Regions from separate parts of the Pseudoalteromonas sp. DY56-GL79 genome, predicted to be linked through region 1. Evidence: riboswitches for the same ligand, from Rfam matches in the RefSeq annotation. Region 1 holds a riboswitch; the other holds the start of a gene.
The links. Region 1 has a riboswitch for lysine ahead of dapA (4-hydroxy-tetrahydrodipicolinate synthase). Riboswitches for the same ligand answer to the same signal wherever they lie in the genome.

Region 1 (5,194 bases):
AAGAACGGCATACTTTCGGTGTAGCCGTAAGCGCCACACTGACTGAAAACAAGCCAATCGCCATCGGCACTGTCGCTTGGTAAGACTAGGGTGCCTAATTTATCCAATGCAGTGCAAAGTGGGCCATGAATATGAAAGTCTGTGGCCTCAGCTTGAGACTGGCGTAACAATTCAGCGGGGAAAGCTTGTCCGGTAACGGCTGGGCGCAGCAGGTGATTGACACCGCCTGCGACAATCAGTTGTTGTTCTCCGTAGTTTTGCTTTTGTTCCACCACAGGGTTGAGATAAAAACCACATTCGCCAACCGCATAGCGGCCTAACTCCATCCATAATTCTTGCACTTGCGTGGCGGTTTTTATTAATGCGAGCGTGTCTAATAATTTCTGCCAATCGAGAGAAGGGCTTTGCCTATCATAGGGAATGCCAAGGCCGCCACCTAAGTCGAGCACCTTTAGAGTAATCCCTAAATCTGCAGCGAGCTGAACTAAAGGTGCAACCATTGCCTGCCAAAGTTCAGCGAGCGTATCGCTGCAGAGCATATTGCCCCACTGGAAAATATGCAGTCCGACAAAGTCTAGGTAGGTGTAGTCACTTAAAGTTAGGGCTTGCCACTGCTCTGCGCCAAGACCAAAAGGAGTCAGCGTATTGCCACCAAGTGGATTGTGCTCTGCTTTATCAAAGCGTAACTGCACCCGCAGTAAAACTTCAAATTGAAGCTCAAACTCTTCGGCCACTTGATTTAACCAGCGTACTTGATTGTGACTTTCAGCCACGAAAATACGTACGCCTTGTGTGGCAAAATGACGGATCTGCTTTAGCGATTTGGCAGGACCTGTGTTGAGCACGCGTTCAGGTGCGATCCCTTGAGATAACACCTGATCAAGCTCGCCGCTAGATGCCACATCAAAGTTAAACCCTGCGTTATCTAGGGTTTTAATGATATGTGATAACGGATTCGCTTTTACGGCATACCAAAGCTTAACGATTTGCTGATCAACTAAGGGCTTAACATGCGCACTTAGCTTATCTAAATCGTAGCAAAAGAATGGCGTATCTTGTTGCTGGATCAATGCCTCAGCTGCAATTCGCTGTGACGTGCTCAACCAAGTCATTAGCGTAGAACCTCTTCCAGCGCCAGTGATGCATCACTTTGTTCATCACGGTATTTTACGATAAGTGCGCATGACATACTTAGTCCTTGCTCGCGCGCCCACTCACTTGAGGCTGGACGAGAGCCTGGGATCACTATCGCGTTTTCAGGGATGGCTTCACCTTTGTCAAGCAAGCGCTCGTTCACGCAGTCATAGACAGGAATACTTGCTGAAAGGCGCACACCCGGTGCTAATACGGCACCGCGTTTAACAACAACCCCTTCAACCAATACACAGCCTGCACCAATAAAGGCATCGTCTTCAACAACAACAGGACTGGCTCCAACCGGCTCTAATACACCGCCCACTTGTACTGCTGCGCTAAGGTGGACATTTTTACCAATTTGCGCGCAAGAACCAACCAACGCATGACTATCTACCATAGTACCTGAATCAATATAGGCACCAATGTTGACATAAGCCGGTGGCATAATGATTGTGCCCGCTGCGACGTAAGCGCCACGTCTCACACTGCTTCCGCCAGGAACCATACGAACGCCATCTTGGGCAGCAAATCCGCGTGGTGCTAAGTTGTCTTTATCAACAAATCCACCCGGGAATTCCGTATTTACGCCATTTCTAAATGCTTCAAGGATCCCTTGTTTTACTTCTACATTAGCATGCCAATGGCCTTGCTCATCCTGTGTTGCAGCACGTACTGTGCCATTTTCTAAATCGTTTAGTAGGGTTAACCAGCTCATGTTTACTGCCTTAATTCCAAGATAAAATCGTTTCGTTCGCGCGAGTGATCGCATCGGTATGGGTGAGTTCCAAATGTGTCAGTGGCGGGCGCAAGTTTGGACTTGTGAGCTTCCCTTGCAAGTGCATTAACACTTTGACTGGTATGGGATTTGCCACTGCAAATAAGCTATTTGCAGCTTCTGACCAAGTGGTAAATAAATTAGGAGAGGTGCCGCTTAACGAGCGCCTTACAAATTCTGCGGTTTGCTGTGGCCATGCATTTGCCGCAACAGACACTAGCCCCGTTGCACCTGCTTGTGCAAAGTAGGGCATTAAGCCATCGTCGCCGCTATAGATGGCGACATCAGGTGCTGCCTGACGAAATGCTTCAAAGGTGGCAATATCACCACTGGCTTCTTTTAGTGCCCACAGATTAGGGTGGCAAGCTAGTTCGCCGAGTAGGTCAGGGGCGATAGCAACGGCACTGCGACCAGGTACATTGTAGAGCATGCAAGGGTTGTGGCTCTCATCGAGTAGTGTGCTAAACCAATGCGTCAGACCAACTTTGCCGGGCTTTGCGTAGATTGGTGAGCCAAGTAAGAGTGCATCAATGGGCTGCGTATTACAAAAGCGCACCCATTGTGTTTGCTGCTCAAGATTACTGCCGCCAACGGCAACCATGAGTGGTACGCTTGGGGCGAGCTGGCAAACAAACTCAACGATTTGTTGCTGCTCTTGTTGGGTAAGCGCAAGGCCTTCGCCGGTACTGCCTAGTAAAAGAATACCGTTACGAGCTTGCTCTTGATCGCGTACAAGCGTCGTTAATGCGCCAAAATCAACCTGATTTTCAGCATCAAAAGGCGTTACTAAAGCAGTCCACAACGGATAGTCAGATAAATTGAATTGTGATTTCATCTCTACCGAACTTAAATCATGTTCGGAGTTAGGAGGGTGTCCAAACTTCGAACTGTTAAAATTCGAAGAGCAATGGACTTAAAAAGGATAAGGCAGCCAATGGCCTTATTTTTCTAAGACCAGAAGCTCTCCACCAAGTATGTTGGTGACAGTCGCTGGGATTCAGCCCAGTCGCCCGAAATGAGTATTAGCAAACAATAACTCAATTTCTCGGCGTATATTCCCCTCACTAAGCTGCAACGGAGTTTGCTCTCCTTCACTTAGTTACCTGAATAACGCACCTCTTCCAGCCCTCAGTTTGACGCCGTAGCATCAAACTATCTAAATAGGGTGAACGCGCATTGAAACATTTTGGCCGTCTAGGTGTCAAGCATCAGACTGTAAATAATACGATTGTTAACTACACTTAGCATTGCAGCTGAGACAATGCGATGAGATGAAAAACAAAAAATATGCCGTTAATAAATAAAGTTAAAAATCGTTATATCGGGGCATTACTAGCTATGGCTATATTGCTGTCGATGGCGATGGGGATTATGCAGTATTTACTGTATCAGCAGAGCCAAGACGCGCACGTAATTAATATTGCGGGTATGCAGCGGATGTTGTCCCAGCGTATCGCGCTTTATAGTGCGCAAGGTAATCATCGAGATAGTGAGGGCCTCCGTCAAGCCATTAATAAATTTGAGATTAATCATGAGTTTTTAACTAAAACAGAAAGTGGTGAGGCCATTTATCTGAATGAAGCCCTTACAGCGCTTTACTACCAAGAGCCGGTGCAGTTGGATTTGCAAAGCAATACTTTCGTCACTTTATCAAGGTCTCAGTTACAGCAATCCACTCCTCAACTGGTGGAACAAATCTTTACTGCATCTCAGCATTTACTCCCAAAACTGAATGAGGCCGTTTCACTATTCGAGCAGCAAGCGCGAAGTAAGACAGAGATGGTGAGGAAAATTGAATTGTTAATTTGGCTGCTCGGACTGTTGCTGCTGTTTATAGAAGCGAAATTTGTATTTCGTCCAATGGCGCGAGAAATTGCTGAAGCACTTAATAAATTAGAGGCGGCAAGAAAGCTTGCCGACGATGCACTACACTCAAAATCACGATTTTTAGCACGCGTTAGTCACGAGCTAAGAACGCCATTGCAGGCTATTCATGGGTATTTAGATGAATATCTGAGTAACAAAGAAATCCAACAGTTACAGCATGTGAAAAGCGCGGTAAGTCAATTGGATGTATTACTTTATTCGGTTCAAGATTTTAATAACCTTTCCGAGCAAGAAGTGGTAATTGAGCGTCATCAAGTCGCGTTGCGAGAAGTAATAAAATCAGCCTGTATTGCCTTTCAACTAACCGCACACAAGAAATCTCTCGCTTTTAATTTGGCATTGAGCAATGAGTTAGATGTGACCTGTTATTGTGATTGTAAGCGTGTTGGTTGGTTGATCAGTGAATTGGTCAATAATGCAATTAAATTTACTGAGCGTGGCAGCATTCAAGTATTTGCGGATCTGGTTGTAGATGAAGATACGCCATATTTAGAATTTGTTGTTGAAGATACTGGGCCTGGGTTCGACTATCAGCAGCTACGAGAAGCTGTGCATAGCGAACATTTTCAAGGGGCGCAGTTAGGGCTTAAACGTTGCCAATTACTCACCTCAGCGCTTGGGGGACGATTAGATTTTATTGAGAGGGAGCCAACGGGTACAAGAGCAACCTTGAGAGTTCCCATTGAAATTGACAACCAACAGACATTGGCTCGTAAAATGAAGCCGGTGTCAGCTCGCATTTTGCTAGTGGAAGATAACTTACTAAATGCGCGCGTGATTGAAAAAATGCTTCAGCCCGTAGCCAAACAAGTAACGCATGTTGAACATGGTGAAGGTGCCCTTGAAGTATATGAGGTGGGTAAGTTCGATATCGTACTAATGGATTTAAATATGCCTGTGATGGATGGCTTTGAAGCCACTGAGCGTTTGAGAGTGCTAGATCCGGCCGTGCCTATTTTGGTCGTGACCGCAAATACTAATGCGGAGGATTTGGATAAGGTCTACGCACTTGGTGCAACGGCTCATTTGTATAAGCCGTTGCACCCGGATGTGCTGCATAGCAAAGTGGCGCTATTACTGAATGAGTGTGGAGACTTAGTCTCGTCTTAAACGAATATTTCCAACCCCGACTTCTGCATCGATGGAATACTGGCCTTGACCACGATAGTCTGTTGTTGAGCCAACCATACTCTTTTCAGAAGTTTCTATGTTGCCAAAACCTGACATTGCCGTTTTACCAACACCTGAATCTAAAGACACCTTTTTGAAATCGGTGGTGGTAGTCTCAATTTTAATTTTTCCTACGCCTACCTCTAAATCAGCAGAGTTATTAAGATCTTGAATATCAATTTTGCCAACACCAACCTCAACATCTAAGGCCAAATTAACAGGCAC
Region 2 (5,194 bases), on a different contig from region 1:
GCCCACACCTAACGACAACGAAAAGAACGCCTGCCCCATCGCCGCGATGATCAAGTCAGGATCGCTAATTTTTGAAAAGTCTGGAACTAAATACGTTCTAAATCCTTCTGCTGCGCCGTCTAATGTTGCCATATAGCCAATAAGGCAAAGCAGTAATACCAGTAACAAAGGCATAAGTCGGCGCGACCAAGCTTCTATGCCTGATTTTACGCCTTTGAGAATAATGCTCGCAGTCAAAATTAACATCAGTGGCGTAAAGATAAAGTTTCTCAGCATCGAGTCACCGCTAAGAAACTGATGTGCAGCATCTAGTTCAGCCATTTGCGCAAGAGGATCAAGTGCATGAGACAGCATCCACCCAGCCACAATGGAGTAAAAGCTGAGCATCACAATAGCACCAGCAAGGCCGACATACCCCGCAGCGGCTCCTATTTTCGGATTACCTTCACGCCAAGCTGTCTTAAGTGCTTTAACTGGGTTTGCTTGTGCCTGATGGCCTAAATACAATTCTGTGTAAAGTGCAGGTAATGCGAGTAAAAAAATCACCGCAAAATAAACCAGTAAAAATGCACCGCCACCGTGGTTTGCAGCTTGTGTGGGAAATCCCCAAATATTACCAAGTCCAACAGCCGCACCAGCTGCTGCTAACACAAAGCCAAGTCGGCTTTGAAATCCATCGCGCGTATGAGCCATGTCTGTAATCAATCATTATTTTTGTAGACGGCCGATTATACGTACTTCCGCTGAAAATGCGAGAGGTTCTAGCCGTGCCTCAGAAACTCGAGTTGGGCGTCTCTAGAAAGTCCATTTCCTCTTCTGTTGAATCGCGATTGAGTATTTCGTTTCGATGGGGATAACGGCCAAATCTATCGATAATTTTTTTATGCGCGACTTCAAAATCATAATTAGGCAGGTCGCGAAAATAATGGTCAGCGGCACGGTGGATGATGCGACTTTCGCTATGCATCATGGGTAGGTATAAAAACATCAATTCAGTATCATTGAGCTGGCGGTGATAGTCTTTTTCGATAGCGTGTTGGGTGAGGCTTAGCGCCAAAGGATCACAGGCAAACGCCTCTGGAGTGTCTCTGAATATATTGCGTGAAAACTGATCTAATATAATGATTTCGCACAGCGCGCCAAGTGGTGTTGCTCTCCAACTCGAAAGCTCACCTTGGTGCGCCATTTGGTGCAAAATACCGAAGCGATTTTTTATAATGCGATCAAAGTCCGCAGACTTCTTCCACCAGTCTGATTCAGTGCATTCAACAAACCAGAATTCGTAGACGTCTTTATAATTCATGATGGCACTCCTAGGGAAAAACAAACTTGATGGTCAGCAGACCCTAACCGTTATAAACAAAGTGCCATCCATTATTCAATAATGCAACTTTTTTATTAGTTACTAAAAAACAATAAATTCACTTACGCAACCTCTAGTAATTTAGCATGAATTGATTGCACAACCTGATCTGACTCCTGCTGCTCAACTAAAAAGCACAGATTGTGCTTGCTCGCACCATGGCATATCAATCGAATATTAAACTCTGACAACACATCCATCAGGTTAAGTTGGCACTTCTTCAATTGGATCTCAGAACCTATCATGGCCACCAAAGTAAGATTATTTTCAACGGTCACATGACAAAACTCGCCAAGTTCATCCAAACAAGCTTGTTCTAACTCTGGTCGAGAAGCATTCGGCGCATTATCCAGCGTAAGCGCAACACTAATTTCCGAAGTCGTTACCAAGTCAACCGATATATTGTAATTGCTTAAAATGGTGAAGATACGAGCCAAAAAGCCGCTAGCAAGAAGCATTTCAGGGCTCTTTAACGTCAATAGTATTTGGTTTTTACGTTGTGTCACTGCACGAATGCCTGCTTGCGCCGTTTTCTCTTTTTCAATCCAAGTGCCACCCGCTTGCGGATCACGACTTGAACCAACAAATACTGAAATACCTTTACGACTCGCTGGCAATATGGTTGCGGGATGTAACACCTTGGCACCAAATGTCGCCATTTCTGCCGCTTCATCAAAACTCAAACGAGGAATTGGTCTAGCCTTTACACACAAACGCGGATCGGTACTGAAAATACCAACGACATCGGTCCAAATATGCACACTTGACGCGTCAATTGCCTCAGCTAACAATGCAGCACTATAGTCAGAACCACCACGACCAAGCGTAGTCGTCTGGCCGTATTGGTCACTACCAATAAACCCTTGTGTCACCTGTACTGTGTCGCCAAGTAGCGCGACCAAATTAGTTTGCGCAGCTTCACGCGTAGCTGCGACATTTGGATTCGCTTTACCAAATTGATTATCTGTTTTAAGCACTTTACGTACATCAAAGCGCGACGCCTGAACCTGGTTATTACGTAATATTTGGGTAAACAAATAAGAAGAAAAACGTTCGCCAAAGCTCAGCATTTCATCGCATTGCTGTCTGCTAAGTGCAGGTAAACTCGCAAGGCTTTCAAATTCACTGAACGTTTGCTTGTAACCCTCAGCAAGATCAGCATCCAAAGACACTTGGTCGATAATCGCTTGCTGTATGTTTTCAACCGCTGCAACAACTGCTTTGCGCCCGGCTTCATCTTCCTTTTGTTGGGTTAGCGTTACAAGGTGATTGGTTACGCCAGCACATGCACTAACAACGACCACTCGAACATTTGGGTTGTCACGAACAATGTGAGCACAACGAGACATAGCTTCAAAGTCAGCGACACTGGTACCGCCAAATTTGGCTACAACATACTGCGAATTCATTTTCTCTCCTCTCGACTGTTGGCACAGTCAAATTTTATAAGGAGAACTCGGCATGGGATTTCTAGAAAGACGAACGCTTGAAATGACCTTTGCCAGAAGCTCTCCACCAATACGGTGACAGTTCCGAGGATTCAGCCTCGTAAACCGAAGAATCGTTGCGACGAGCAACTTTTCTCCTCGGCGAATACTTCCCTCACTAGTGATCATTGGTCTCGTCACCTCACACTAACTACCTAAGCATCGCGCCTCTTCTGTTTATTTTGCCTTTGTTAATCTGAATAAAAGCAAAATAAAAGCCCGCAATAAATGCGGGCGATGTAAGAAAATTATCTTTTAGCCGTCTAGGTGTCAAGTTATTTATGAAAAACTTATCCCAAAGCGGTAAAAAATTAAATCCATTGGTCTTAAATAAGCTGACCCGCGAAATACGCGCCACTATATCCAATGGTATATGCGATAAGCAGGTAGATACTCATTTTAAGATAGCTTGAGAAGGTTAAAGCTTTAACCTTACTCATTGCAATGATCCCCGCTGCAGAGCCAATAATGAGCATAGAGCCACCAACGCCAGTCGCATAAGTAAAGGTTAGCCATTGCGCTGGAGTCATCGTAATGTCTGCTTTTAATAGCGCAGCCGTCAAAGGCACGTTATCTACCGCCGCACTCATTAAACCGACCAAGTAGTTTGCGTATTCCGGCGCAAGATGCAGATATAAATCGGTAAACTTAGACAATACACCGACTTCTTTCAACGCACCAACTAATAACAGCACACCCACAAAGAACAATAAAGTGTCGTATTCAATTTCACGGATATAGTCGATGATTTTCTTATTTACGTCCTTCTTGCGCATCAAGAATTGCGCCATTAAGAACATCAAAGACAAGCCAAATAAGAAGGTTAACATCGGCGGTACATGGTATTGCACGCTTAAGAATAACGTGGCAAAAATGGTTGATAAGAAGATGAGCGCAATGGTGATATCGGTCTTTTCAATTCTGCGTAATTCAGCCTTTTCAAAGGTGATCTTATCATTCATGCCGATTGACAGCATCGCAGCTAAGATAAATACGCTAAAAATAGAGGGAGCGATTAGTAAAAGCAGATCAGGGATAGTCACTTTATCGGCTAGAAATATCATCAAGGTGGTTACATCACCGGTGATCAATGATACCCCACCGGAGTTAACACTAAAGATGATTAACGTCGCATATCTAATTAGCTTTTTCGGGTCTAATTTCAAAGACATGACTACAGCTAATGAAATAAGCGTCGCGGTGATGTTATCCGATATTGACGAAAATACGAATGCAAACGCACCGACCAAAAACATTAGCTTGCGTTCGCTAATATGGGTTGGCATGATCCGGTGAACAATATTTTGGATAAACCCTTTTGAGTTCAAGTAGGCAACAAATGTCATTGCAGCCATTAAGAACAACCAAAGCGTCGCGATTTCCAAAATGTTATGGTCTAGCTCAATTTGTACAATTTCTGGGCTTTGACCATGAATTGGAGAGATAAAGGCGATAATCCAACATAAAGTACCAAAAAAAAGCGTTGTTTTGGCCTTGTTTACGTGAATAATATCTTCTATAACGATGAGTATAAAAGCGATGGCGATCAGGGTTAGAATAATGGGCGTGACCATAATGCGTAAACAACCTGTAATTAAATGTAACAAGGGGTGGGTTCGTTTTCGCGGCGGATTCTAGCACCATCACAGTCCCCATGCTACGTACGATAAACATTTTGTGACAAATTGATGAAGTAGTGATGTAACTTAACTACTACACACTGGAAAGTTATGATCCCAGCAAAAAAATTATTAAATACGATAAATGAACACTGGAGCGTACTCGAGCTACTTTTTAAACGATTTAAGCTCGCAGATTTCAGTCTAAAAGATGTACAAAACATCCTAAAACAGAAAAACCCTAGCTGGTCGAGTGAACGAATTTATAAAGAAACCAATCGATTACTCCAACAAGAAATTATTATCCCTTTAGCTAAATCTTCACAGTTAGAAATCAACCGTGCAATCGCTGACTTCGCCAGCTTTCTTTTACAAGAAGAGAGCCTTGGTTTAGCAGAAGAGATCACTGTGCTGGTAAAAGACTTAGAAAGATTAGGTAATCGCATCGCACAAGCTGGTGAAGAGGCTGACTACTCTGAGCTACGCCGTTTTAGCCGCATTATGGACGAACGCGTTCGTAAAATTGTTAAGCTGTTCGAACATAACGAAAGCGCTATCATGAACTTGGTTGAACAAGCCAAATCTGACACCTCAACGCTTTCTCTTGGCATGAGATATAAAGCCGTATTGGAAGCGTTTGACGAATATATCGAACCGATGCTGGAAATGGTCGATATTCATGGCCCTTTCCAACGCTGCTTTGATCAAATAGAGCTTCAGGTCAG

Region 2: another riboswitch for lysine. It lies ahead of lysC (lysine-sensitive aspartokinase 3); the one in region 1 lies ahead of dapA (4-hydroxy-tetrahydrodipicolinate synthase).

Annotation. Positions count from the first base shown of each region.
Region 1 is NZ_JANHZS010000022.1:80,203-85,396, reverse strand. It holds gene NO992_RS16460 (PLP-dependent decarboxylase) at 1-1,112, opposite strand, end outside; gene NO992_RS16455 (2,3,4,5-tetrahydropyridine-2,6-dicarboxylate N-succinyltransferase) at 1,112-1,852, opposite strand; gene dapA (4-hydroxy-tetrahydrodipicolinate synthase) at 1,863-2,747, opposite strand; lysine riboswitch at 2,863-3,041, opposite strand; gene NO992_RS16445 (response regulator) at 3,200-4,909, shown strand; gene NO992_RS16440 (hypothetical protein) at 4,895-5,194, opposite strand, start outside.
Region 2 is NZ_JANHZS010000007.1:102,833-108,026, forward strand. It holds gene NO992_RS06885 (sodium-dependent transporter) at 1-693, opposite strand, end outside; gene NO992_RS06890 (DUF924 family protein) at 773-1,303, opposite strand; gene lysC (lysine-sensitive aspartokinase 3) at 1,426-2,772, opposite strand; lysine riboswitch at 2,861-3,031, opposite strand; gene nhaD (sodium:proton antiporter NhaD) at 3,177-4,424, opposite strand; gene NO992_RS06905 (hypothetical protein) at 4,581-5,194, shown strand, end outside.